Regions from separate parts of the Peribacillus sp. YIM B13481 genome, predicted to be linked through region 3. Evidence: riboswitches for the same ligand, from Rfam matches in the RefSeq annotation. Region 3 holds a riboswitch; each other region holds the start of a gene.
The links. Region 3 has a riboswitch for preQ1 ahead of queF (preQ(1) synthase). Riboswitches for the same ligand answer to the same signal wherever they lie in the genome.

Region 1 (8,315 bases), on a different contig from region 3:
ATCGGTGAAACTTCCGCAAAGTCTAGCCCATCAGGAACCTTCACCACATACTTGGCAGGTGCTTTACAGTATTCCGCATATCCCCCGTCCACGGAATAGCCTGCATTCAGTTGATCCAAGCAAAGCGTCTCCCTTCCAGTCAGACAATACTCACAATCGCCACAGGCCGAGTAAAGCCATGGGATCCCAACACGGTCACCTACTTTCAAGGAAGTTACGCCTTCTGCCACCTTTTCTATAATGCCTACACCCTCATGTCCAGGGATAAGCGGAAGTTTAGGTTTAACTGGCCAATCGCCATGTACCGCATGTAAATCGGTATGACACACGCCACATGCTTTAATTTTCACTAATATCTCACCATAAACCAAGTCTGGGATGGGTACTTCTTTAATCTCAAGTTCTTGGTTAAATTCATTGACGACTGCTGCCTTCATTGTCCTAATCTGTTGTTTTGCATTGAAAGTGCTTTCCCCTTGTTTTACATTCATGATTCATATTCCTCCCTTAATTAAGTGGATATTTTTTTACTACCACACATACAAGATGCAAGTGCCATGCCACTTCAAAAGGCCAAGACAACAGCATTCACTAAAAAAAAGTGCCGAAAAGTCGGCACTTCTGGACGAATTAACGGCTCAAGTCGGACGAAATCCGGTTTGTATATTGCAGACCAAATAGCTCACCCTATAAATAGGAGGTGTCTAAAACATGGACCAATTTGAAAAAGCCTATGAATCCTATAAACAGCAAGGAACACCGCAAGCAAACCAACTTGATTCAGCTGGAAAAGAAGAAATCATCGCCGTAAGGAAAAATGAAGAGGACAATATTATCGCCATCAAGACGGACTCCGGCCGCGAGCTCGACTACCCCACTGCCCTTTCGGAAGCCAAAGCAGGCAACCTGGCCAATGTTGACGTCTTTCATAAATATGGCCGTGACATATTGCGGAGTGAGCCCGATGGGATAAAAGAAAATAACCTGGATCAACTACCGGAGTTTTGAGTTTACGGGGAAACTGCCTGATATGGGCAGTTTTTTTCTGTCTGGATCTAAACGATAAAAAAGAACCAGCATGATAGCCGGATCCTTATTTTTCATACTGATAGGATTCAGAGATTTCGAGCAGTTGGCCACAGGACTCGACAACCTCAATGATTTCCATCCACGACATGTCCAGACCCAGTTCATTAGCATGGGAAATCTTATCACGTAATTTCCGGATGGCATTTGCATCCTTTTTCCCTTTACTTTTTGAAGGGATTTGGAAGAAACACCTCAGTTGTTTATCCTTATGTAGGATGTCGAATTTATCACTGATTTGCAGGCACTCTATTAAATTGATATCTTCATTTTTATCGATTCTCCTCCTATATAATTCGGTTGCTTTTTCTAAACGGTCTTCGCTGATCATTGGATGCCAGGTGCCATCGCCAAATCTATCCATGATGATATCGCTCATCCTCATTTCCAATAAGGTAATATATCCGAATATGAGCATCCTGATTGGAGGCTTTTGAAGGTCGGCATGGGTGATCAACTTTTTAATTGAATTATTCTCCAATACGAACACCCTTGTTTTATTCTTAAAAATATGGAGAAGCTGGATCAAAGGGGTTGAATCCGAAACCATTTCCCTTGGTGAAAAATTTCTTAAATATTCCGAAACGCTCCCTTCACCTAGTTCTTCCCTATCTATATATCCGATGATTTCTCCTTGATCTTGCACTGCCAATATATCAAAATTCTTTTTTTCCAGAGCTTTCTGGATATCCAGCGCCAGATCGTTTTTATGGCAAAACTCAAGCTCCTGGGCTATGCTCTTTACCGTAATATTTTCTTCATAAAGAGTTTTAAGACTAAGATAGCTGCTATTGCTTTTTCCATGGCTTCCAATTAACATCTTTCATCCTCCGCTTATGAACTTTCTGCACGTTTTACCAATCACGAACCGCTTTAAGAGCGATTGCCTCTTCAAAGTTTTGGAGCAATCGCATTCGAACAAGTTTATAAGGCTTTAACCGCTAACTGAATAATAAAATGTCCATGTCATCAATAAATAAAGTCCACTAAGTGGACTCAATCCCATTCATCTGGATCTTTTTGGCACCATAAATCAAATGCCATCAACAGCATTGCCTACCGCCGTTTCCTCATTCCCCTCTCCTTCCCAAGCCTTACAAACATCCACCCAACCCTTTGCTCCTGAATATTCAAATAATTCCGCGAGTGTAAGTTCTATTGCAGAGTTCGTACTGCCGCATGCCGGGAACAATGACTCAAAGCGCTTCATTGATACATCAAGAAAAACATCTAGATCGTTTGCAAGTCCAAATGGGCAAACTCCTCCGATGGCATGGCCCGTTTGTTCGAGCACTTCCTCAGGTGATAACATTCGTGCTTTGAATCCGAACACCTGACGAAATTTCTTATTATCCACTTTTGCGTCCCCTGCCGCTACAACCAAAATAGCATGTTCACCTTCCCCCCTAAAGGAAAGAGTCTTAGCGATCCGTGCTGGGATAACGCCGATGGTAACTGCTGCCTCAATCACCGTAGCACTCGATGTTTCGAACTCCATTACATCGCCTTCCCGGTCCCATTGTTTAAAATGGCTTTTGACACTCTCGATACACATATAATTTTCACTCCTTTGAAGTTCATACAAAAATAATATCATCCTTCATTACAATAAATCAAAATCCTTTTGGACTTCCCCTGCCTTATAAATACAACCATTCTTTACAAATTGACCAAACAAGCTTACATGAGATACTATTAATCTTCGGGCAAAAGCCTTAACGTGGTTCGTAACCATCCCACGATAAAAAACTAGGGAGAGAGTAAAATGAATGTTCGTACACTCGTGATAAACGGGTTATTGGCTCCCTTGTATGTGGCGGTCTCATTGGTGTTTAAACCAATTGCTTTTGAGATGTTCCAATTTCGTGTACCGGAAATGTTGAATCATCTGATTGTATTCAATAAAAAGTATATCTACGGTATCGTGGGCGGCGTCTTCATATCTAATCTGCTTTTTTCGCCGATGGTGCCATTTGATTTGATTTTCGGGGTAGGGCAATCCGTACTCGCCTTATTGCTTGTCATTTTTGTATCTCGGTCCATAAAAAGCATTAAAGGACGAATGATCGCCACGATTATCTTTTTCACATTCACAATGTTCTTAATTGCAATTGAACTGAACCTTGCCTTTGGCTTACCATTCTGGTTAAGTTGGATGACCACGGCTGTTGGTGAGTTCGTTGTCCTCTTGATTGGTGCGCCAATTATTTATGGAATGAACAAAAGAATTCAGTTTGAAAAGTGGCTATAAAGGAATCTTCGCGTCGTTAACCCACTATAATGTAAACAGAGCTGTCTGCATCATGCGACAGCTCTTTTTTCACCAATGAACTTGAAAATGATAAACTATTAGTCAGAATGGTGGTGACCCTTTGAAAAAAGTCCTGACTTTAACCGGTCTATTGGTAATGGTATTATTTATTTTTTTAAATGCAGAATTATTTACTTTGATTTGGAAAAGTGACTTGGATTCAGTTATTGGCATATTGATGGAAAACTTATTGCTTACATTTATTGTGACATTCGTATTGATGTTTGTCCAAAATTCATTTACAATCATCCCCTTAATATTGCTCCTGACTATCAATGTCACGATATTCGGATTCATATATGGCTACCTATGGAGTTGGTTTACAAGTGTTGTTGCGTCAGGGTTTATTTTTTATGCAGCAAGAAACTGGTTTCAGGAACTTCTTTTAAAGAAGATGGGCAAAAAGTGGCAAGAAACTGTTGTAGAGCATGGTTTCATGTACGTTTTTACCGGCAGGATTTTCCCGCTTATCCCAACAAGTTTAATTAACTTGGCAGCTGGAGTCAGCACCGTCACTTTCAAGGATTTTTTATTTGCTACGGCACTAGGCAACCTTATATACTTTTTCTTCCTATCTCTAATCCCATATGGATTCCTATCCGTTGAAATGAACCAATATACGCTAGCTGCACTTGCACTCCTTTTCTTACTATTTTTCATTATCTATAAGCGTGCAAAAAAGAAAAAGAAACTATCCTTATTCAGAAAAAACAGGTGACCGCATTGGCCCCTGTTTTTTTATTTAGGATTCTGCATATATTTTTTTTCGATAGTTTGTTAAAATGTGTATGTAATTTTACCTTTGAAATGTCTTAAAATCAGGGAGAATCTCCATGTCCAAACGCTCCATTTTAGCAATTTATATCCTATCCGGGATTCTTACACTAGTCGTGTTCGACTATTTTTTAACTACAAATATCCATAACAAAGAGTTCTTCATTCAACTTCAAAGAGCGGAAGGCATTTTTTTCCTTTTATCTATAGGCTTGATCTTATACCTTTACTTAGCTAAAAGGGAAGAATTCAAACAATTAAAAGAAGCGGAACAACGTCGGCGTACCCTCATCAATTCAATGGTGGATTTCGTTAACTTCAAGGATGGTGATGGCCGATGGCTTGAATCCAATGCCTTCGGGCTGCAATTATTTCAATTGGAGCATGTAGACTATAAAGGAAAAAAAGACAGAGAACTCGCAGAATACTCCGAATTTTATAAAGAGGCGTTGATATACTGTGAAGGTTCCGATGAAGAAACGTGGGTAAAAGGGGAAATCACAAGATGTGAGGAAATCATCCCTCTTCCCGACGGCAATCACAAGACCTTTGATACAATCAAAGTTCCTCTGTTCAATGAGGATGGTTCACGAAAAGGCTTAGTCGTCATTGGCAGGGATATTTCTGAAAGGGTTGTCGCGGAGAAACAATTATTCGATAGTGAACAACGCTATAAATCATTGTTTGAACACAATCCTTATCCGATGCTGATGCTTGATTTAAACGGATTGATCACGACCGTAAATCCAAGGTTTGAAACGGTAACAGGCTTTCAAAAAGAAGAAATACATGGTGCCTCATTCATTAATTTGAAATTTTCAGCAGAAGATGCGGATTTAATCCGTACATCTTGCCAATATGTCATGGAAAACCATAAGGGGATCAAAAAAGGGAAAGATATAGAATTCATAACGAAGTACGGGAAGTCCATCTTACTTTCATGTACGTTTGTCCCGATGATGGTTGGCGAAGATTTGGTCGGGATCATCACTTATGCTAAAGAGGTCACTCAAATTCGAGAAACCGAAGCACGCTTGAGAAGAACCGAAAAATTGTCGATAGTTGGCGAGCTAGCCGCAAGTGTAGCCCACGAAGTACGAAACCCGTTGACTTCTTTAAAGGGCTTCGTCCAGCTGCTTAAAAAGAGCGACCATCCCTATGAACAATACTACACGATTATGTTAAGTGAATTGGACCGGATCAATCTAATTGTAAGCGAGTTACTCGTTCTGGCAAAACCACAGGAACTTCCATTCAGCAAACATCAAATCATCGAACTGATGAATGATGTCAAAACATTGTTGAAACCAGAGGCGGACTCGTACCCCACCCAAATATCAATATCTGTTAAAAACGAAATACCGCTTCTGTTATGTGAGGCAAACCAATTAAAACAAGTATTCATAAACATGCTCAAGAATTCAATGGAGGCATCCGCCGATCACATTTTGATTGATTTCGAGCGCATGGACAATAACCTTTCCATTACCATCAAAGATAATGGAAGCGGGATAGAAAAAAAACGGTTAAAGCATCTTGGTGAACCTTTCTATTCTTCTAAAGAAAAAGGAACAGGGTTAGGATTGACAGTCAGCTGCCGAATCATTGAAGCGCACCGGGGGAAGGTCCGTTTTAACAGCGAACTAAACCATGGAACCGAGGTCCAAATCATTTTGCCCATATAAGTATAAATCGGAGGACAAGCCTTTATCTTGTCCTTTTTTGCAGGTTTCGGAACCATACTTGATAAAATTAAAATAGGGAGGTAAAGAAATCCTTGATTTCCCTCAAGAATGACACAGCCTCATCAGGTTGGTTCCCCTTTAAGTATCCTTTGCCCTCCTGCGTTATTGGATGTAACGGTCTCTGTTTTGCCAGCTGTACCCATTTGCGTTGCCTCAATTACCGCCTCTTTTTTTTGACATCATCCACGGTCTCTTCCTTATCCTTTTCCACATCCATATCCTTTCAGAAAAACAAGGACTACGTCGCTCCCGATCCTTTGAAACTGTAACTGAAATAGCCGTCTTTGCTTTATCCTTGAAAAATTACTTCTTAATCGGGTTTGCGCCACAGGCCTTTTGATTTATACGCAGGGGAATTACCACCAATATTTCCCATCCGATGTTTTATTGGCTATAATGGTGGAAGCTAGGCAAATCTAACCTTATTGTTATCACTTTTTTAGTGAACCTCTCAAACTGCCTTTAGATAACTAATTTATTTTCACTGTTTTTTCACATTTTCCTTTTATAATAAGCTTACATAATCTGATGAAAGGATGATGGCACACCAAGATGAAGAATTATTTATGGCTGGTAGTCAGCCTATTCAGTTTGCTTTTATACCCGGCAATGGCTTCTGGTCATGCTACAGTAATAAGCTCTAATCCTAGCCCGAATGAAGTGATGGATACTCTTCCTGAAAAGATCAGCATTCAATTCAGTGAGAATATACAACCAGCTTTCCATTCGCTTGAGGTATTCAGCCAAGATGGGGACAAAATTCAAATTCAAGATAGTGCAATCTCGGAACAAAGTGAAAAAGTACTGGAAGCTAAGTGGAAAGGCACTATTGATGAGGGGATTTACTACATAAAATGGAGAGTGGTTTCCAGCGATGGCCATCCCATTGAAGGGACAATCCCCTTTCAATTTGGAGATTCAACGGTCCTACCAAATCAAGAAATTTCCAAAGTGAACGCAGGTTTTCCGGATTCCATCACCGTTTTCCTGCAAAGTCTTCAATACATATGCTTCGCGGCCCTTACCGGAATCCTTTTTTTCCAATTATCTTTAATGAAGGGTTCTCGTCTTTTTGAAGCCAGCAGCAGGGCTCGTCTATACCTTTGGCTTTCATATGCAGGTCTAGCATTTTCCATCTTCTGCAGTCTGCCTTTAAAAGTGACGATTGACGCTGGTGTAGGTTGGGCGGATGCGTTTAATGGGACTTTTATAAAAGAAGTATTGAATGCTACAAGCTTCGGTACCATCTGGATCATAGAAATTCTATTGTTGCTCCTTCTGTTTTTAGTTATTTATTTCATGCTCGAGAACACACTGATTAAATCACTACCCTTCCTTTCTTTCATCATAATAGCAATCTTGATGGTTTGTAAGGCTTTAACTGGACATACGGCAGCTGTTCCTAATCAGGTTCTGGCCGTTTTGATGGATTTCCTCCACTTATTGTCCATGGCTTTATGGCTTGGCGGCCTTTTGGCCTTATTGGTTATTTTGCCTGGACTTGCTAATCGGCAGGCAGACGATAAGAAAACCTTTTACTGGTCAATCATTCAAAGGTTTTCCAGATGGTCGTTTCTGTTTGTAATCATACTGATCATTAGCGGGATCTATAGCAGTTTACAGCATGTACCGACTATCCATTCATTGATAAATACAACATATGGACAATTGTTACTTGCGAAAATTGGTCTCATGTTAGTCATGATCGTTTTAGGGGCCTTTCATTATTTCAGGGGGAAAAAGCGGGTTAAAAAACTTGGTTATAGTGTGGGAATGGAGTTTGGTTTAGGAATCGTCGTACTCATTGTTGCGGCTCTATTGACAAATGTCCAAACTGCCATGTCTTCTCCCGGTCCAATAGAGAAAACGTTACTGACTGAAGAAAATAATGAGGTCACATTAATGGTGACTCCGAATAAAGTCGGGGATAACCTGATTCAAGTAGATCTATCCAATGGAGGCAAGCCGATAGCTGAAATAGAACAGCTTACAATCACTATGCAGCCCGTAGATACCCCAGGCGGTGAGATAAAGCTGCAAATGAAGGAAAAAAGCACAGGTACATTTGCATCAAAGTCTATATTAACCATGCCAGGAAAGTGGAATATCCATATTCACGGATTAACTGATAGCCTGGATTCAATCAATGCTGATTTTACAATTTTCATAGGGAATTCATAACAGGAGGGATAAATACAAATGAAAAACATTTCAAAGCTTCTTATTTCCACATTTGCTGCATTATTCATTTTCTCTAGTTCTGCGTATGCACACGTTACGGTCAAGCCAACCTCATCTGCACCTGAGGCGTGGGAAACTTATACACTCAAAGTGCCCGTTGAAAAAGAGACTGCCACCACAAAGGTGACTTTAAAAGTACCTGAAGGGGTTACTTTTGA
Region 2 (8,315 bases), on a different contig from region 3:
TTGAATTATCTGCAACGATCACTTTTGAGTTGCGTTCTTTGGCAATTTTCTTGAAGAAGTCCAAATATTCACTTTCAATGGTAATCAAGTGACCATTATAAGGGATTGTAGCTGTAAAGGCTTCTGCAACCTCATCCATTGTCGGTCCCATGACATCCATATGGTCTTCTAATACATTCACGATGACCCCAATGTTTGCTTGGATCATTTTATTTTGGAAGATTAATTGATAGTCAGGCTGTACGGCCATACATTCACAAACAAGTGCTTCCGTTCCTAAATCTGCTACTTCTTTAACTACACGCCGTTGTTCTCCAATGTTCGGTCCCTCTGGGCGGCGTTTAATCGGTTTTTCTTTGTCGGTAAACCAGTAGATCATTCTAGCTGATGTTCCGGTTGTTTTACCTACTGTTTTGTACTTAGCTTCCTGGATCACACCTGTTATTAGACGTGTTACAGTCGATTTGCCTCGAATACCGTTTACATTCACACGTACCGGAATGGAATCGAGACGCTTCTGATGGCGTCTTTGTTCGAAGATGCCATAGCCAAGTAAAAAGATCGCACAAATAAATATTGGTGCCATTTTTTAACCTCTCTTTTTTTAAATATTTGATTTACTGAATACACACTACATGATTTTAAACTTAATAGGCAAGAGCCAATTATTCTATCGTAATATAACTGTAGTCAGCTTTTTGCAAAAAATGTATATAGGAGTGTAATAGTATCTAATGGAATAAAATGTTTTATGAGTCCAAAGATATGGCTGAAAGTCGAGTAAAACCTTGATTTATTTACACTAAAATATGGAAAGTTTAATATATGGCCATTATGAATACAATTAAAATAGTTTTATAGGCATTTGAACCCGATTCTTAATGGCTGTATTTGTATAATAAATTGTTATTAAAAGTGAGGTTTATTACAATTTATTGATTGTTTATACCCATTAATTTGACCTAAACGTTACAATATTTACGTATTTGTCATTCAATGTAAGATAGTGCATCTATAGACACATGTAGTCGGACTTTTTTGAATATGGCCAAAGATGAGTAAAAGAACACATCTCTTTTTTTGTAAGTTTTGGGTATTTTTCTAGAAAAATACCCGTGGGCCTATATTGTGACTTTTACCTAAAACATGAAATAAACTAAGGTTAATCCAATTTATTTAAAAAATACCTAGTTACTTCTATTAATATAGTGTTAATAGAAAAAAGAAAAATAAAAAAAGCTCAGAAGTATATCTGAGCTTTCGGCTTTTATATTTTAAAAGAATGATATGGGTAATGAATCTCCGTTTATCATGGAGAATGTGACGTTTGTAGGGTATAAACTACAACATTAGTAGCTTATTTTTTGAAGGAATCAGGTTAACTGGATTTTTTTCTGTCAGAAATTTCAATGTTGGGGCCTTTTTTACCGCCTTCAATCACATAAAGTCTAGGAGCTAATCTCCTCCTACCTTGATTTTCAGAATTCATCTTCATATAATTTTCGTATTCTTTGCGAAAGAATTTGTTGTTTTTCCGATCTAGTGCTTTTCTTTCGTTAAAATCTGCTATGAATTTGAAAAAACGTTTCATATGAATTCCTCCTTTTGGGGTTAAAAGGTCTTGGTTTAATAGTAACACATTATTGGTGAAATTTAACCTTTTTTTACAATTTTGGAGTGAAATTTATGCTTTTTGTGTGAAAAAAGTTGTGAATTGTTTGGTTTGCAAGAAAGCGTGCAATGAGCCTTACTGAGTATAAGGGCCCGTGCATTGGGTTGAAATGAAATGCTGGATCAAGTGAGTTCTTGTACTGGTGATTTCCAGTAAGTGGGTATTGGAAGTGAGAAGTATTTCAGTAAGAATATTCCTAATAAATTCATTATACACTAAATATTCTGAAAACAAAAGAAAATATTCACTTCCAACCCTTTTGATAGATTTTTCTTTTCATGATTATTAATGCGTATAGTCTTTTATACCCCAAATACACGAAAACGAAACAATCAACATGAAGGGGAGAAAAAGAAAATTTCCCGCGTTCAAGTGACGGGAAATTTTCTAGTATCATAATTGGAATTTCTTGACCTGTTCGGTTAGCAGTTCAGCAGAAGATGCGAGTTCACAGGCATGATTCGTGATTTCATCCATCGAAGAGCTGGATTGTTGAGCGGAGGCAGAAACTTGTTCGATTCCTGCCGCGGACTCTTCAGTAACGGCTGCGATATCTTCGATGGCCTGATTGATTTCTTTACTATTTTTGGAGATATAGTTCAATTCAGCTGTAATATGCTGTATTTTCATTCCCATATTCCCGACAGAGTGATTGATTGTTTCAAAGGTTTGGCCGGTGAGCGTAATCTGTTTCGTGCCTTCATCCACCTGTGTATAACCATCTTCCAGGGAGTGGACGACCGTTTTTGAATCTGTTTGAATAGCGGTGACAATATCGGTGATATCCCCAACGGATTGTGTGACCCCTTCAGCGAGTTTCCGCACTTCAGCTGCGACGACGGCGAAGCCCTTGCCATGTTCACCAGCGCGTGCAGCTTCTATGGCTGCATTCAGCGCCAATAGGTTGGTTTGATTGGATATATCTTTGATGACCTGCACAAGCTGTGAGATTTCCTGTGATTGAGAATCGAGCCTTTTCACTTGCCCGACGGCATTTTTGACAATTCCGTCAATCATTTGCATTTGTTGGACCGAACTGCGCATTAAAGTGGTGCCCTCCTTGGTCAAGGATAGGATCTCGGTCGGACTTTGAGATACCTCCATTCCTTCAAGATGGGCCTGCTCGATCTTGCCGGTGAAATCATCCATCATGCGGACCATTTCAGCTGCCCGGTTGGCTTGTGAGTCCGAGCCTTCCGAAAGTTCGTACATGGTAGTCGCAATCTGTTTGCTGCCCTGTTGCACTTCATTTGCTGATTGAGTCAGATCCTCGCTTTGGTTGGAAACGGATTCGGATACAACCAGCATTTTTTCAATCGTATCACGAAGGTTTTTCTGCATTTGGTTGGCGGATACCGTTAATTCACCCATTTCATCATTTGACTTTTGCTCCAGGGGCTCATGATTCAGTTTTCCGTCAGCAACCATTTTCATCCTGTCCCTGACTTTAAGGAGGGGGGTGGTAATGAGGTTTGCAGTCACAAGTGCAAGCACAAGGCCGATAAGGACTGCCGCAATGGATATGATGATACTTGTAGACTTAACCGATTTCCCGCTTGCGATGACGGTTTCACCTGAAGAGACAATCGTTTTTTCGCGTTCGGAAGCTAGCTCTCTAAACCCATCCATCAATTCATTGCTTATTGGTGCAACTTCATCCTTTAGTATTTCTATAGCACGTTCTTCATTTCCTTGATCATATTGTGTAAATACGCGGTCTATAATAATCGTTCTCCAATCCACGCTTTTCTCAATCAATTCCTTCGTTTTTTCAGAATCACTTAAGGCTAAAAGATCCTCCTGAATGACTTTGCTTTCTTCGGTATATTTTAAGAACTTCTCTTTATTACTTTCGTCGCCAAATAGAATATAGCCTCTTGCGAGTGCGCTTCTTTGTGCAACATTATTGAGTAGTTGTTCTTCATCAATTAGAATCGGCAATTTTTGGCTAATAATATCTTTGGAATGTACAAGTGACTTATTGCTGCTATAAATATTAAATGCTCCTAAGATGATACACAAAGATATGATGAGTGAAAATGCTGCCAATATCTTTCCTTTAATACTTTTCAAATTAATGAACCCCTTTATCGATATTTTATTCACTCTTTTTTATCGGATAAATAATGGGTTATTTAAGCAGATGAGAAGATAACCAAGTTTTCCGTTAGGTGTGATTTTCCATAATCCAAACATCTTGATTTCTTCTCGTTTTCAAGTTACTATTGACTTGGAAAAATATAATATTCCGCATTATGGCGGAAGAGGTTCTAGCTACCCTCTCAAAAAAACTAAGGAGAAACAGTGCTCTTTTCTTAGGGTGCTGTTTTTTTCCGTAAAAAGGAGTTTTATAGAAATGAAGAAGAAAGAAAAGGCAGTGGTTGTGTTTAGCGGAGGTCAGGACAGTACGACGTGCCTGTTCTGGGCGATGGAGAGATATGAGGAAGTGGAAGCGGTGACGTTTGATTATAATCAGCGGCACAGCTTGGAAATCGAATGCGCTCAAGAGATTGCCAAGGAATTGGGCGTGAACCATCATATCCTTGATATGTCGCTGCTGAACCAACTGGCACCGAATGCTTTGACGAGAAGTGACATTGCAGTGGAGGACGGGGAAGACGGGGAATTGCCGTCGACGTTCGTACCAGGGCGGAATTTACTGTTCCTATCGTTTGCCGGAGTGTTGGCCAGTCAGATTGGCGCTAAACATATTGTCACCGGTGTCTGTGAAACGGATTTCAGCGGATATCCGGACTGCCGGGATGTATTCATTAAATCGTTGAATGTGACCTTGAACTTGTCGATGGACCAGTCATTCGTGATTGATACGCCGCTTATGTGGCTTAATAAAGAGGAAACATGGGAGCTTGCCGATCAGCTTGGCGCGTTCGACTTTGTCCGCGAAAAGACCCTGACTTGCTATAACGGAATCATATCAGACGGCTGTGGAGATTGTCCGGCATGTAAGTTGCGGAAAAAAGGATTGGATGACTATGTAAGCAGACGGAAGGTGCTTTCGTGATGTACGGTTTTACTATAGTAGATAAACTCCAAAAAATAGATCAAGATATTCAGCGCAGCCAATTGAAATATACAACTAAAAGGGTCATGGTCAGTAAGGAATTTACCTTTGACGCAGCACACCATCTACATGACTATGAAGGAAAATGCAAGAACTTGCATGGCCATACGTATAAGGTCATTTTCGGATTGAGCGGGTACACGGATTCACGCGGTTTGATGATAGATTTCGGGGACATCAAGGATATATGGAAAAATGAAATTGAAATCCACCTTGATCATCGTTATTTGAATGAAACCTTGCCGCTCATGAACACTACGGCTGAAAATATGGTTGTCTGGATTTATGAAAAAATGGCCGAAGCCCTTTCATTAAAGGAATATGAGGGTGCTAGGGTCGAATTCGTTCGACTATACGAAACGCCGACAAGCTATGCCGAAGCCAGACGGGAGTGGATGGAAAGTGAGTAAACTCCCGGTTATGGAAATCTTCGGACCGACCATCCAAGGTGAGGGAATGGTCATTGGCCAAAAAACCATGTTCGTTCGGACGGCTGGCTGCGATTATTCATGTGCCTGGTGTGATTCCGCATTTACTTGGGATGGCACCGGTAAGGAAGATACCGTCCAAATGACTGCCGAGGAAATATGGGATGAGCTGAAGCGGATTGGGGGTGCCGGTTTTTCCTTCGTGACGATATCAGGCGGAAACCCGGCACTGCTGAAAAACTTAAACAGCCTGGTAGCGATCCTACATGAAAATAAAATGAAAATAGGTGTCGAAACACAAGGGAGCAGATGGCAGGATTGGTTTCTCGATATTGATGAATTGACTATTTCTCCTAAGCCGCCGAGTTCAAAAATGAACACGGACTTTACGGTGCTCGACCAAATCATATCGAACCTTGCCAATCGAAACCCTGAAAACCATGTCTCATTGAAGGTAGTCGTCTTTAACGAAGAGGATTATCAATATGCTAAAAATGTACATGGCCGCTACCCCGATATTCCTTTTTATCTGCAGGTCGGCAATGACGACAGCAGTACGGCGGATGATCGTCAATTGATCAGCGGGCTTTTGAGAAAATACGAGGAGCTAATTGATAAAGTGATAGCCGATGATGAATTGAATGATGTGAAAGTGCTGCCACAGCTTCATACTTATATATGGGGCAACAAGCGAGGCGTGTAAAGATCAGAGACAGAAGGCGGTGTGATGCGTAATCACACTGCCTTTTACATATGGAAAGCTACCTATACCTTTTGAAGGTGTGTAGCTTTGAAGGATGATGTGTATTTAAGGCCATACCCAAATAACCGATCCATTCCAATATGTGCGGTCCAAATTGACCCGATCATCATAAGCGCATCAGACTTTAGAAAAATGGCTAGCAAAATCATGAAAATGGACAGGGTATAAGTGTGAAATAGGTTATAAACCTTTGCTCCAACTCGATCATCAATTAGATAGGCCAACATGGAAACATCAGGCGATAAAATAAATAAAAGGAAAATCCACCAGCTGAATTCATATAACGAATAGATGTAAATCATCGCTAAAAGGACCATGAGTCCTTCGATATGAAGGAATTTCTTTACCATTTTCCAACCTCCCAAAATTTAATTAACCATTGGTCAATAATTTTAGTGAAAAATCAAACAATGTTCTTGATGATATTTTTCACGTGAAAATAAGCTAAACCTTTTACATCTGGATAGGATAGTTCAGAATTGATATAAAAAGTTATGAATCCGTGAAGGGAAAGGAAAATGGACCATATGGATGCAGGATTCAGTTTGTTGTCGGTTAATTCTGTCAAGGATTGGATTAGCTTTTCATAGGTTTTATTAGAATCGAATTGAAGTAACTGCTGAATTTCTTTTTCCTTGGATAAAAACATGATGGAATAATGATTCTGTTGTGTTAAACCAAACTCAATGAAGCATAATAAAATCTTTTCGATTTTTTGAGAAGGGTCATTTTCCGACATGGTGATATCATCGATTAAATGATTTAAAACGGAAAAATCCGTTTTCACCAAACTATAATATATTTCTGCCTTATTTTTAAAGTGATAATAGATGGCTCCATGGCTGCAATCCAATGATTTAGCCAATTGTCTCATTGAGACGTTCGAATACCCTAAGGTTGCAAAAAGGTTTCTAGCTTCAGTCAATACCATTTCCCTGGATAATTCTTTACCTGCCGATTTCCTTGGCGACATAATTCCACCCCCCCTTTTGTTTATTAACCACTGGTTAATTGGAATGATACCGTACTGATTTACAAATATCAAATATTAGACATTTTTCTAAATGGCTGTTTTTAAGTGAGGGTTTACCATTAAATGTAACTAGAATTTAACTATAACGTCAAACATAGTAAATGGTGAAATCATAGGATTCACTATTAACTAAATATATACTTTTATGGTAAAATGGAGGAAAACCAAGCCCATTGGAAGGGATGAATAGATGAAAAGGAAATTAGTTATTTTGTCTACAATATTCGTAGTATTTACCAGCTGTTTTTTATTCAATAAATCTTTTAATAATAAAACAAAACCTATGGAAGACATTATAATGGTGTATCCAGCAAATCGAGTAATAACAAATGAAGTGATACTCATTGGGGATGAAGCTGAGGGCAATCTACCTGATATCGATTTGAATGATGAAAAGGAATTGGAAAAATTGGCAAAAAAGCAATATGAGCAAGGTGAAAAGGGGGAAGTAATTTTTACAGAAGAAAATCAGTGAAATCACCTAACTGTAATGAGTAAACTAATGGGGGAGGCCGCAGTTATTGCTAGTTTCGGATAGTATCTATGGGGAACACATTATAGAGGGAGTTCTGGAAGAGCTGATAAAAAGCAAACCGGTCCAAAGATTGCAGGGAATACATCAGGGTGGGGCAAGTTATTTAGTTAATGAGAAGTGGAATGTCACACGATTTGACCATTCAATTGGTGTGATGTTGTTAATAAAGGCGTTTGGCGGTTCATTAGAGGAACAAATCGCGGGCTTGCTGCATGACGTATCCCATACTGCATTCTCACATGTTATAGATTTCGTTCTGGATTGTAAGGATGAAGATTATCATGAAAAGATATATGATCATGTCATTATGGAATCTGAAATCCCATTTATATTGAAGGAATATGGATATGATTGTAAAGTTATTGTTCAATCAAAATGGGAAATGCTTGAACAGCCAGCACCTGGGTTATGTGCCGATAGGGGGGATTATACTCTCCGGGATATGCATCAGTATGGATATATCACACTTGAATCCGTTCACGACTTTCTTGATCATGTAATCATAGTAAATGGAAGAATGTATCTGGATAATATTGATTCGGCGGAATGGTTTGTGAAAACGTATTACAGTGAAGTTATTGATTTTTTCATGGATCCACTTAATATATATGGCTATGATATCTTGGCAAAGACGTTAAAATTGGCTTTGGCTAAAAACCTGATCAGCCTTGATGACTTACTTGGTACAGATGAAGAAGTCATATCCTTGTTAAGCTCCACTGAAGACGATGAAGTGCAAAATCTGTTAAAAAGGATCCATGGTAACGTAAAGGTGAAAGAAGATCAATTGGACTATGATTTA
Region 3 (8,315 bases):
GGTATCATATGAAAAAAGCTATTAAAAGTGGATTTAGGGGAAAATCGTTATCGAGGAGTTCTTTGAATAGAACAAAATTCATTAGAATACTATAAATGAAATACAATAAATCTGGATTTAAATGCGAAAAGTAATTTTGATGATTATGTCTAAAAGGGTAATAAAAAAAGCAGGTATCTAAAGCGATGCCTGCTTTTTTAAGCTTTCCATTGTTTTTCCACTTGATTAAGGGCTTGTTGTAATATTTCTTCTTGATTAGTACCTGGTTTAGTAAGGACGTTAGTTTGATAAGATTTTCCTTGGAAATCAACTGTTACTGTAACTTTTACCATTATACATCTTTCCTTTCTTGGTTCAGTAATGAGGTGGTTGTACCTACTTCTTTTATACCCGTAGGGGAAGACTTTTCAAACATTGCGAAGTAGCAAAGTGTGGAGATCTAATATTCAAAATTATCTGATATTTAGAAGGGGATGTCAACACTTTTTTTTGACAGACTCCATTTCCTGATTTATTTTTAGGCTGTTTTCACATACTTTGTTGCTATTTACCAGGTAGTGAGTTGTGGTTGATTTCCCTCCAGATGCTCGCTTTCCGCGGGGCGGGCGGTGAGCCTCCTCGGCGTAAACGCCTGTGGGGTCTCACCTGTCCCGCTGCTCCCGCAGGAGTCTCGCACTTCCGCTCCAATCAACCTTAAATAGTTTCGTTTTAAAAACAACAATCTTTACGAAAAGAACCTATTTTTATGTGTACAAGGCTTGTGTATTGGGGTCAGACCATACCCTTTTTTTGCGGCTATATAAAGACGACCTGGCTTGTGTGCGTATAACAGCCAGGTTGTTTTTGTAAAATTAACTATTCATATTTTAGTTAAGATAATTCCGATTAATGCTGCAAGTACGCCGGCAATTTGATAGGATTTAAGTTTTTCTTTGAATAAATAACAACCAGCGAATACGACAACTAAACAGTTCAGGCTGACGACAGGGAAGATGATGCTGGCGATTCCAGTATTTAATGCAAAGAAATAACATCCATAGGCTATGATGCTTAATAATCCTACGAGTGATCCAATTTTCACTTCCATTAACTTAATCTTCTCATTCTTGATGGCTAATGCCGAAATGAGATAAAGTGTTCCGCCACCATACATTGATACTAGGATATCAAGGGAGTTTAAATGAAGACGGGTTGATGTCGTCATTAAGATACCTAGCACACCAAATGAGAAAATCGCAAATAATGTGTGCATCATCCAAGGTAAATATTGATGATTGCCCTTAGCATTAGGTGTATACTGAATGACAAGGGTAGCGAGCAGCATGCAGACAATTCCGCTCCACTGCAGCGAAGAAATATGCTCATGAAAAATTAATGCAGCACAGAGGATGGGAAATATTGCATTTGCTGCGATCAGTGGTGATGTCAAACTTGCCGGCCCTTTTTCAAAGGCGCTTGCCATCTGGATATTACCGTTAGCGTTCAGTACACCAATGGCTCCACCAAGCAAGATGGATAGCCAGTTAGTAGTCAAACCATCTACAAATCCGCTATATAAAAGTGCCATGATGAAGGCGGTAAAATAAAAGAAAAATTGGATATGTACCTTTGAGTAACCCTTTCCGCTACTCCATTTAAAAATGCTGTTATTGATTCCGAAACATAAACTGGTGATAAGAGCCGCAAAAATCCACATTGCTTTAATCTCTTCCTTCATGTAGGATAAACTTCTTCTACATTTTAAGCCGAATACGTGTAGGAATCAAACTAAAATAAAAAGTAGATTGACAGATTAAATATTTTTTTCTATATTTACTATGACAATTTTAAAATATTTCCCGATAAACGGGAGAGGTTCATAGCTTCACCCTCTTAAAAAAACTATGGCTTTGATTTTTTTTGCGAATCAACCATATCTTTGAGGAGATATGGTTTTTGTTATATAGAGGCCCATTTTATGAATCTCCCCTGACAAACGTGGATGAGGAGGACTTTTTATGTCTGGAAGAAAAGAAGAAGAATTAAAAAAAGATATCACACTGCTTGGGAATCAAGGGACAAAATATACATTTGACTATGCGCCTGAAATTCTGGAATCATTCGATAACAAGCATCCGAACCGGGATTATTTCGTCAAATTCAATTGCCCGGAATTCACTAGCTTATGTCCAATAACGGGCCAGCCGGACTTTGCGACCATTTACATCAGCTATATTCCAAGTGTGAAGATGGTGGAAAGCAAGTCATTGAAACTTTATTTATTCAGCTTCCGTAATCATGGTGATTTCCATGAAGACTGCATGAACATCATCATGAATGATTTAATCGAGTTGATGGATCCCAAATATATTGAAGTCTGGGGCAAGTTTACACCTAGGGGCGGAATTTCCATCGATCCTTACACAAATTATGGTAAACCAGGTACGAAGTATGAGGAAATGGCGGATTACCGCTTGATGAATCATGACTTATACCCGGAAACCGTGGATAATCGCTAATGATTAGAAAAAGACAACTGGCTTATGCCGTTGTCTTTTTTTTGGGTTTTTGTTATTCTCATTCAGTAAACTCACTATTTTGTATTTTTTAAAAACACAAATGTCCTCCTGGAACGGAATTACCACTTGATTGTTTCGTGAAAAAACGTAATAATAGGAAGAGTTAATTTTGACAGAATATTTTCAAAAATAGGGGATGTCGTGATGAAAGTTGCAAAGTTTGGCGGAAGTTCACTTGCGTCAGGAGAACAGTTGAAAAAGGTATTCGAAATTGTAGTTGCTGATCCAGAGAGGAAGATTGTTGTCGTTTCGGCTCCAGGGAAACGCAATTCAAATGATATAAAGGTGACGGATCTATTGATTGAGGCTGCGGAACAGCAGCTGCGCGGGGATAACGGAGAGCATTTGATAGAAGATGTGGTATCCCGCTATGCGAGCATTGCTGAAGAGCTGGATATATCCGAGGAGGTCATCACTGGGATTCATGGAAATCTAAAAGCACTGTTGCATGGAGACCAATCTAACCCGAAGCGCTATTTGGATGCTTTAATGGCCAGTGGCGAGGATAATAATGCGAAGCTGGTTGCAGGTTATTTTCAAAGCCGTGGTGTAGAGGCTCAGTATATAAATCCAAAGAAGGCTGGCTTGATCGTAACGGATGAAGATGGATTTACCCAGGTGATGCCAGAATCGTATGATCGGTTATATGCTCTACGTGATGAGCCAGGAATCGTAGTATTCCCAGGGTTCTTCGGATACACGTTAGATGGTGAGGTTTTAACATTCTCAAGAAGCGGTTCCGATATTACGGGTTCGATTCTTGCGAATGGGGTCAAAGCCGATTTGTATGAGAACTTTACGGACGTGGATGCCGTTTATGCGGTGAATCCAAATGTGGTTTCCAATCCGAAGGGAATCAGGGAATTAACCTATCGTGAAATGCGGGAGCTTTCTTATGCCGGTTTCTCGGTATTTCATGATGAGGCGTTGATTCCTGCATTCCGTGCGGGAATACCAGTCCATATACAAAATACAAACAATCCGGCTGCACAAGGGACCCGCATTGTAAGTTCACGGGATAATACGAATGGGCCGGTTATTGGGATTGCAAGTGATAAAGGATTTTGCAGTATTTACATTAGCAAATATTTGATGAACCGGGAAGTTGGTTTTGGTCGGAAACTGCTGCATATCCTTGAAGATTACGGAGTTTCGTATGAGCATATTCCATCAGGCATCGATGATGTGACACTTATTCTAAGGCAGGACCAGATGGAGGGTGAAACCGAGAAGAAAATCATTTCACGAATCAAGAAAGAGCTACATGCCGATGAGGTGAATGTGGAGCATGATCTTGCTTTGATCATGATTGTAGGTGAAGGAATGCGTCATAATGTCGGTACAACGGCAAGGGCGTCAAAAGCGCTGGCCGAAGCAAAGGTGAACATTGAAATGATCAACCAAGGCTCTTCGGAAGTAAGCATGATGTTCGGTGTGAAAGGGCACAGTGAAGAGACGGCCATTCAGGCCTTATATCACGAATTTTTTTGAGTAAGAGCGTTTAGGGACCTCCTTGAAAAGGGAGGTTTTTTTGGATATGAATTGTCCCCGCCAATAATAAGTTGAACTCCATGATTGTGAAAAACGAATGATGGAAAACAATTAAGTTCGAGTGAATAAAAGACGCGCCGAGGGTAGCGCGTCATGTTTAGTTCAGGACCCATTTGTCCTTTAAGAATAATATCCTTGAGACAGTAAAGAAGAGGATGATCGAGACAATGAGGGAGCTGGCTGTCAGGAAGATATTCTGAATATCAATCACACCATATATCAATTCTTTAAAGAGTGCGAAGATGTTTAAAATCGGCAGCAGGAAGTGCTTGTTTGTTAACTCATGTAAACCTGTGCCTCCTAAAAACAATGTCGGCAAAATGACGAGCATAGTAATGGGCGATAAATAGTTTTGTGATTCCTTTACAGTTTTCGAAATGATGCTTGCGGATATGATTCCCCCTTACAAGTTTGGACATGAAAATATAATTTAGATCACGGCTGTTCTCTTCTATATAAAGCGATTCCAGCTTCCCTTTATAAATCAGTTCCCCTTTATGCATCATTGCTACAGAGTCACAGAGCAATGTTACTTCTTCCATGATATGGCTTGAAAAAGACGTTCCCCTCTCATCTTTGCCTTTAAAGGATCATGACGTTGTGGCACTGATAGGGAATGTCCTCGCAAATGCGATAGAAGCTGCTGCATCATGGCAGGAGGAAAGAAGGGAGATAGCCCAAATTACGCTCCATTTTTATAAGCGGAGTGGTATGTACCTATTATCATGCAGTAACAGTTGTCTGCCAGTACCTAATCCCATTCTGGACGGACTGTTTGAAAAATACGGTCAAACCACGAAATGGGGGCAGCATGATGGGATGGGTACGAAAATCATCGCTAATATCGTGAAAAAACATCAAGGATATTTGGATTTCACCTATAAAAGTGAAGAATTCAACTTAAAAATTAAGGTGCCGGCTATTAAATAATCATCTTTAAGGGGTTATTATAAGTGAAAAACAACATTTGCCTGCGTTTTGCTCTTAAATATAAACGGAAAGCCTCCAAATAGAAGATTGGAGGCTTTCCTTTTATATCAGTCCATAATTGTCAGGAGTTGATCGATAGCGTTCCTTGGCCGCGGGGAAGGGATCATATCGGGATAGCCGACGTGAAGGCTGCCGACGATCTTCTCTCCGGGTTTCACGCCTAAAGCTTCACGAAACTCGATGCTGTGTATCATGCCGTATGTTTCCCATATCAGCCCGATTCCTTGTTCCCAGGCAAGCAGGCTGAAATTCTGGATCAAGGCACTTGTAGCCGCATAATCTTCTTCACGTGTCATAGGATTCGGATTCTCTTCCATGATCACCGCGACAAACATCGGTACATCTATAAGCTTATTATATCCTCGCTGTCCGGCTGCTTCTTTCTTTTCCGGGTCCTTCTCTTTGCCTGCCATGAAAGCACGGGTTGCCTCTGCGAGTTTTAATCGGCTATCACCATGCACCACGACAAAGCGCCATGGTTGGGTAAGTTTATGGTTCGGTGCCCATGTCGAAGTTTCCAATAGTGATCGGATGATATCAATAGGAACAGGAATGTCCTTAAATCGTTTGATGCTGCGCCGTTCTTTAATGATATCTTCAAGTTTCATGATCATCCTGCTCCTTTATATAAGTAAGTTTGTTAGTTTTTTAAAAAAATAATCCCCGGCTGCCTAATATGCTTCCAACGTGAATAAATACTTGAATAAAGAGGGGGCAATATTCCAGTGAACTGCATTCGCTAATGAGCATATAATTTTTACTAGGCACAGAGAAGCCGGGGCGACATTGTATCTATGTACAATATCAAAAAGGTACGATATGAGATTATCGTAATTGTTTATCAAATTTCAGAGATTGATAATGAAATTGAAAATCATTATCAATTAGAATTTTCGCCTACTTCCTGTTATTTGTCAAGGGTATTTATTAAAAAAATCAAGTTATTTACCAATCCTTTAAATCAGTTAAAATCTTTTAAATAATCTGTATAAAAATGTATAATGAGAGGTGAAAAGATGCTATCTACATATGAAGAATCGAAGGGTGTCATAGATGAAAAAACTGGCCTCATTTCTTAAGCCATACTGGCTCTTGATCATTCTTGCTTTATTCTTGATGATTGTTGAGCTCGGTGTAGAACTGTTACAACCTCTATTTATTGCTAAAATAATTGATGATGGCATTTTACAGAAAGATTTATCGGTAGTGATTAAATGGGGAAGTGTCATGGTTGGACTTTCCATTTTTTCATTTATTGGCGGGATCGTTAATTCCTTTACAGCATCACATGTAAGTCAGAGCTTTGGACATGATGTAAGAAAAAGCCTTTTTGGTAAGATACAGGCGTTTTCTTTTGCGAATTTGAATAATATCCCGACTTCATCGTTGATTACAAGGATGACGAATGATGTGACCCAGCTTCAAAATACGGTTTTCATGGGCCTTCGTATCATGGCAAGGGCGCCTTTGATAGTAATCGGGGGGGCGATAATGGCGATTGCGGTCGATTTGAAACTCTCCCTTGTTTTGGTCATTTCGATTCCGGTTCTTGTTTTCTTCCTGGGATGGGTTATGAAACGAGCGGCTAAGCTGTTTAAGCTCGTACAGAAAAAGCTCGATAATGTCAATGGGGTCATGAGGGAAAACCTGACAGGCATGCGCTTGATCAAGGCCTTTCTTCGTAAGGAGCATGAAATCGGACGGTTTGACGATGCGAATGACGGGTTGAAAAGAAAGACTGTGACTTCCCTTCGTTTAATTGAAACGACCATGCCTGTTCTGATGCTGGTCATGAATGTGGCGATTCTGATCATTCTTTGGCTTGGAAGCGAATTTATTACAACGGGAGATATACAGGTAGGGGAAGTTGTGGCGATTGTCAACTATGCCACAAGGATTGCGGCATCACTTTCCGTTTTTTCATGGCTGATCACGGTCATTTCCCGTGCAAAGGCTTCAGCGGAACGTGTGACGGAAATATTTGAAACCCCGATAGATATTGATGAAGGCAAAATTGAAAGCAAGAGTGATACCGTCAAAGGGGGAGGCATCAAGTTTCTAGATGTATCTTTCCGCTATCCTGGAACAGATGCACCGGTATTGAAAAACTTGAACTTCTCTATCGATCCGGGAGAATCGCTTGCCATCATAGGAGCAACAGGATCAGGGAAAACATCCTTGTTTCAGCTGATTCCGAGATTATACGAAGTTGAGAGCGGATCCATTCTAATAGATGACCAGAATGTGAAAGATATTCCCTTGAATTCGCTGCGGAAAAGGATCGGCTATGTACCGCAAGAAGCCTTGCTTTTTTCAGGAACCATAAAAAATAATGTTGCATGGGGAAAAGAAGGGGCCTCGATGGGGGAAATCATGGCAGCTGCCATGGATGCTCAGGTTCATGAGACCGTAATGAAACTCCCAAAACAATATGAGACGCAGTTAGGGCAAAAAGGGGTGAATCTGTCCGGAGGGCAAAAACAACGGTTATCGATTGCGAGGGCATTAGTGCGCAGACCGAAGATTCTCCTTCTGGATGACAGTACGAGTGCGCTGGATTTGAAAACGGAAAGTAAATTGCTCGCCGCTTTAAAGACCTATACATGTACAACACTCATCATTACACAAAAAATCAGTACAGCCATTGAGGCGGACAAGATCTTGTTGCTGGAAAATGGCCAAGTGCTTGCGCTGGGGAAACATCAGGATTTGATTCAAACAAGTGATCTTTATCGAAAAATCGTTCACTCACAGTTTGGGGAGGAGGGGATTTCTCTTGAGTCGAAGAATATCTCCCGATAAGAAAAAGGCAAAACCAGTCAACTCATGGAATACGATAAAAAGGATCATCCCCTACTTAGCAACGAATAAAAGCCTGCTATTTTGTGTCCTTTTCATGGTACTGATAAGCTCGGTTTTGGGATTGCTTGGCCCATTTCTTGTAGGGATGGCCATCGATGATTATATTGTCACAAAGGATAGCGGGGGGCTGATTAGTCTTCTTATCGGGCTTCTCGGAGTCTATATATTCTATTCACTATCCATGTGGCTTCAGAATTATTGGATGATCGGAATCGCGCAGGATACGGTTTATGAGATGCGCAATCAATTGTTCAAAAAGCTTCACCAGCTGTCCATTACCTTTTTTGACCGGCGTCAGCATGGGGAATTGATGAGTAGGGTCACGAATGATATAGAAAATGTCAGTTCCACTTT

Region 1: linked by a shared signal. The riboswitch ahead of ACFX4X_RS12485 (QueT transporter family protein) and the one ahead of queF (preQ(1) synthase) in region 3 are both predicted to bind preQ1.
Region 2: linked by a shared signal. The riboswitch ahead of queC (7-cyano-7-deazaguanine synthase QueC) and the one ahead of queF (preQ(1) synthase) in region 3 are both predicted to bind preQ1.

The regions. Positions count from the first base shown of each region.
Region 1 is NZ_JBHZPE010000018.1:27,299-35,613, forward strand. It holds gene adhP (alcohol dehydrogenase AdhP) at 1-437, opposite strand, end outside; gene ACFX4X_RS12470 (DUF3892 domain-containing protein) at 712-1,008, shown strand; gene ACFX4X_RS12475 (hypothetical protein) at 1,094-1,906, opposite strand; gene ACFX4X_RS12480 (YbaK/EbsC family protein) at 2,120-2,641, opposite strand; PreQ1 riboswitch class I at 2,801-2,845, shown strand; gene ACFX4X_RS12485 (QueT transporter family protein) at 2,852-3,337, shown strand; gene ACFX4X_RS12490 (TVP38/TMEM64 family protein) at 3,459-4,115, shown strand; gene ACFX4X_RS12495 (PAS domain S-box protein) at 4,231-5,856, shown strand; gene ACFX4X_RS12500 (copper resistance CopC/CopD family protein) at 6,469-8,097, shown strand; gene ACFX4X_RS12505 (YcnI family copper-binding membrane protein) at 8,116-8,315, shown strand, end outside.
Region 2 is NZ_JBHZPE010000005.1:89,599-97,913, forward strand. It holds gene pgsB (poly-gamma-glutamate synthase PgsB) at 1-586, opposite strand, end outside; gene ACFX4X_RS05510 (hypothetical protein) at 1,379-1,591, opposite strand; gene ACFX4X_RS05515 (methyl-accepting chemotaxis protein) at 2,066-3,745, opposite strand; PreQ1 riboswitch class I at 3,931-3,973, shown strand; gene queC (7-cyano-7-deazaguanine synthase QueC) at 4,029-4,694, shown strand; gene queD (6-carboxytetrahydropterin synthase QueD) at 4,694-5,164, shown strand; gene queE (7-carboxy-7-deazaguanine synthase QueE) at 5,157-5,885, shown strand; gene ACFX4X_RS05535 (DUF4260 domain-containing protein) at 5,948-6,295, opposite strand; gene ACFX4X_RS05540 (TetR/AcrR family transcriptional regulator) at 6,349-6,918, opposite strand; gene ACFX4X_RS05545 (hypothetical protein) at 7,169-7,453, shown strand; gene ACFX4X_RS05550 (HD domain-containing protein) at 7,500-8,315, shown strand, end outside.
Region 3 is NZ_JBHZPE010000025.1:12,607-20,921, forward strand. It holds gene ACFX4X_RS14960 (BA3454 family stress response protein) at 198-332, opposite strand; gene ACFX4X_RS14965 (DMT family transporter) at 860-1,717, opposite strand; PreQ1 riboswitch class I at 1,846-1,891, shown strand; gene queF (preQ(1) synthase) at 1,998-2,498, shown strand; gene ACFX4X_RS14975 (aspartate kinase) at 2,703-4,049, shown strand; partial or broken gene ACFX4X_RS14980 (ABC transporter ATP-binding protein) at 4,508-4,669, opposite strand; gene ACFX4X_RS14985 (GHKL domain-containing protein) at 4,650-5,039, shown strand; gene ACFX4X_RS14990 (nitroreductase family protein) at 5,147-5,713, opposite strand; gene ACFX4X_RS14995 (ABC transporter ATP-binding protein) at 6,153-7,901, shown strand; gene ACFX4X_RS15000 (ABC transporter ATP-binding protein) at 7,876-8,315, shown strand, end outside.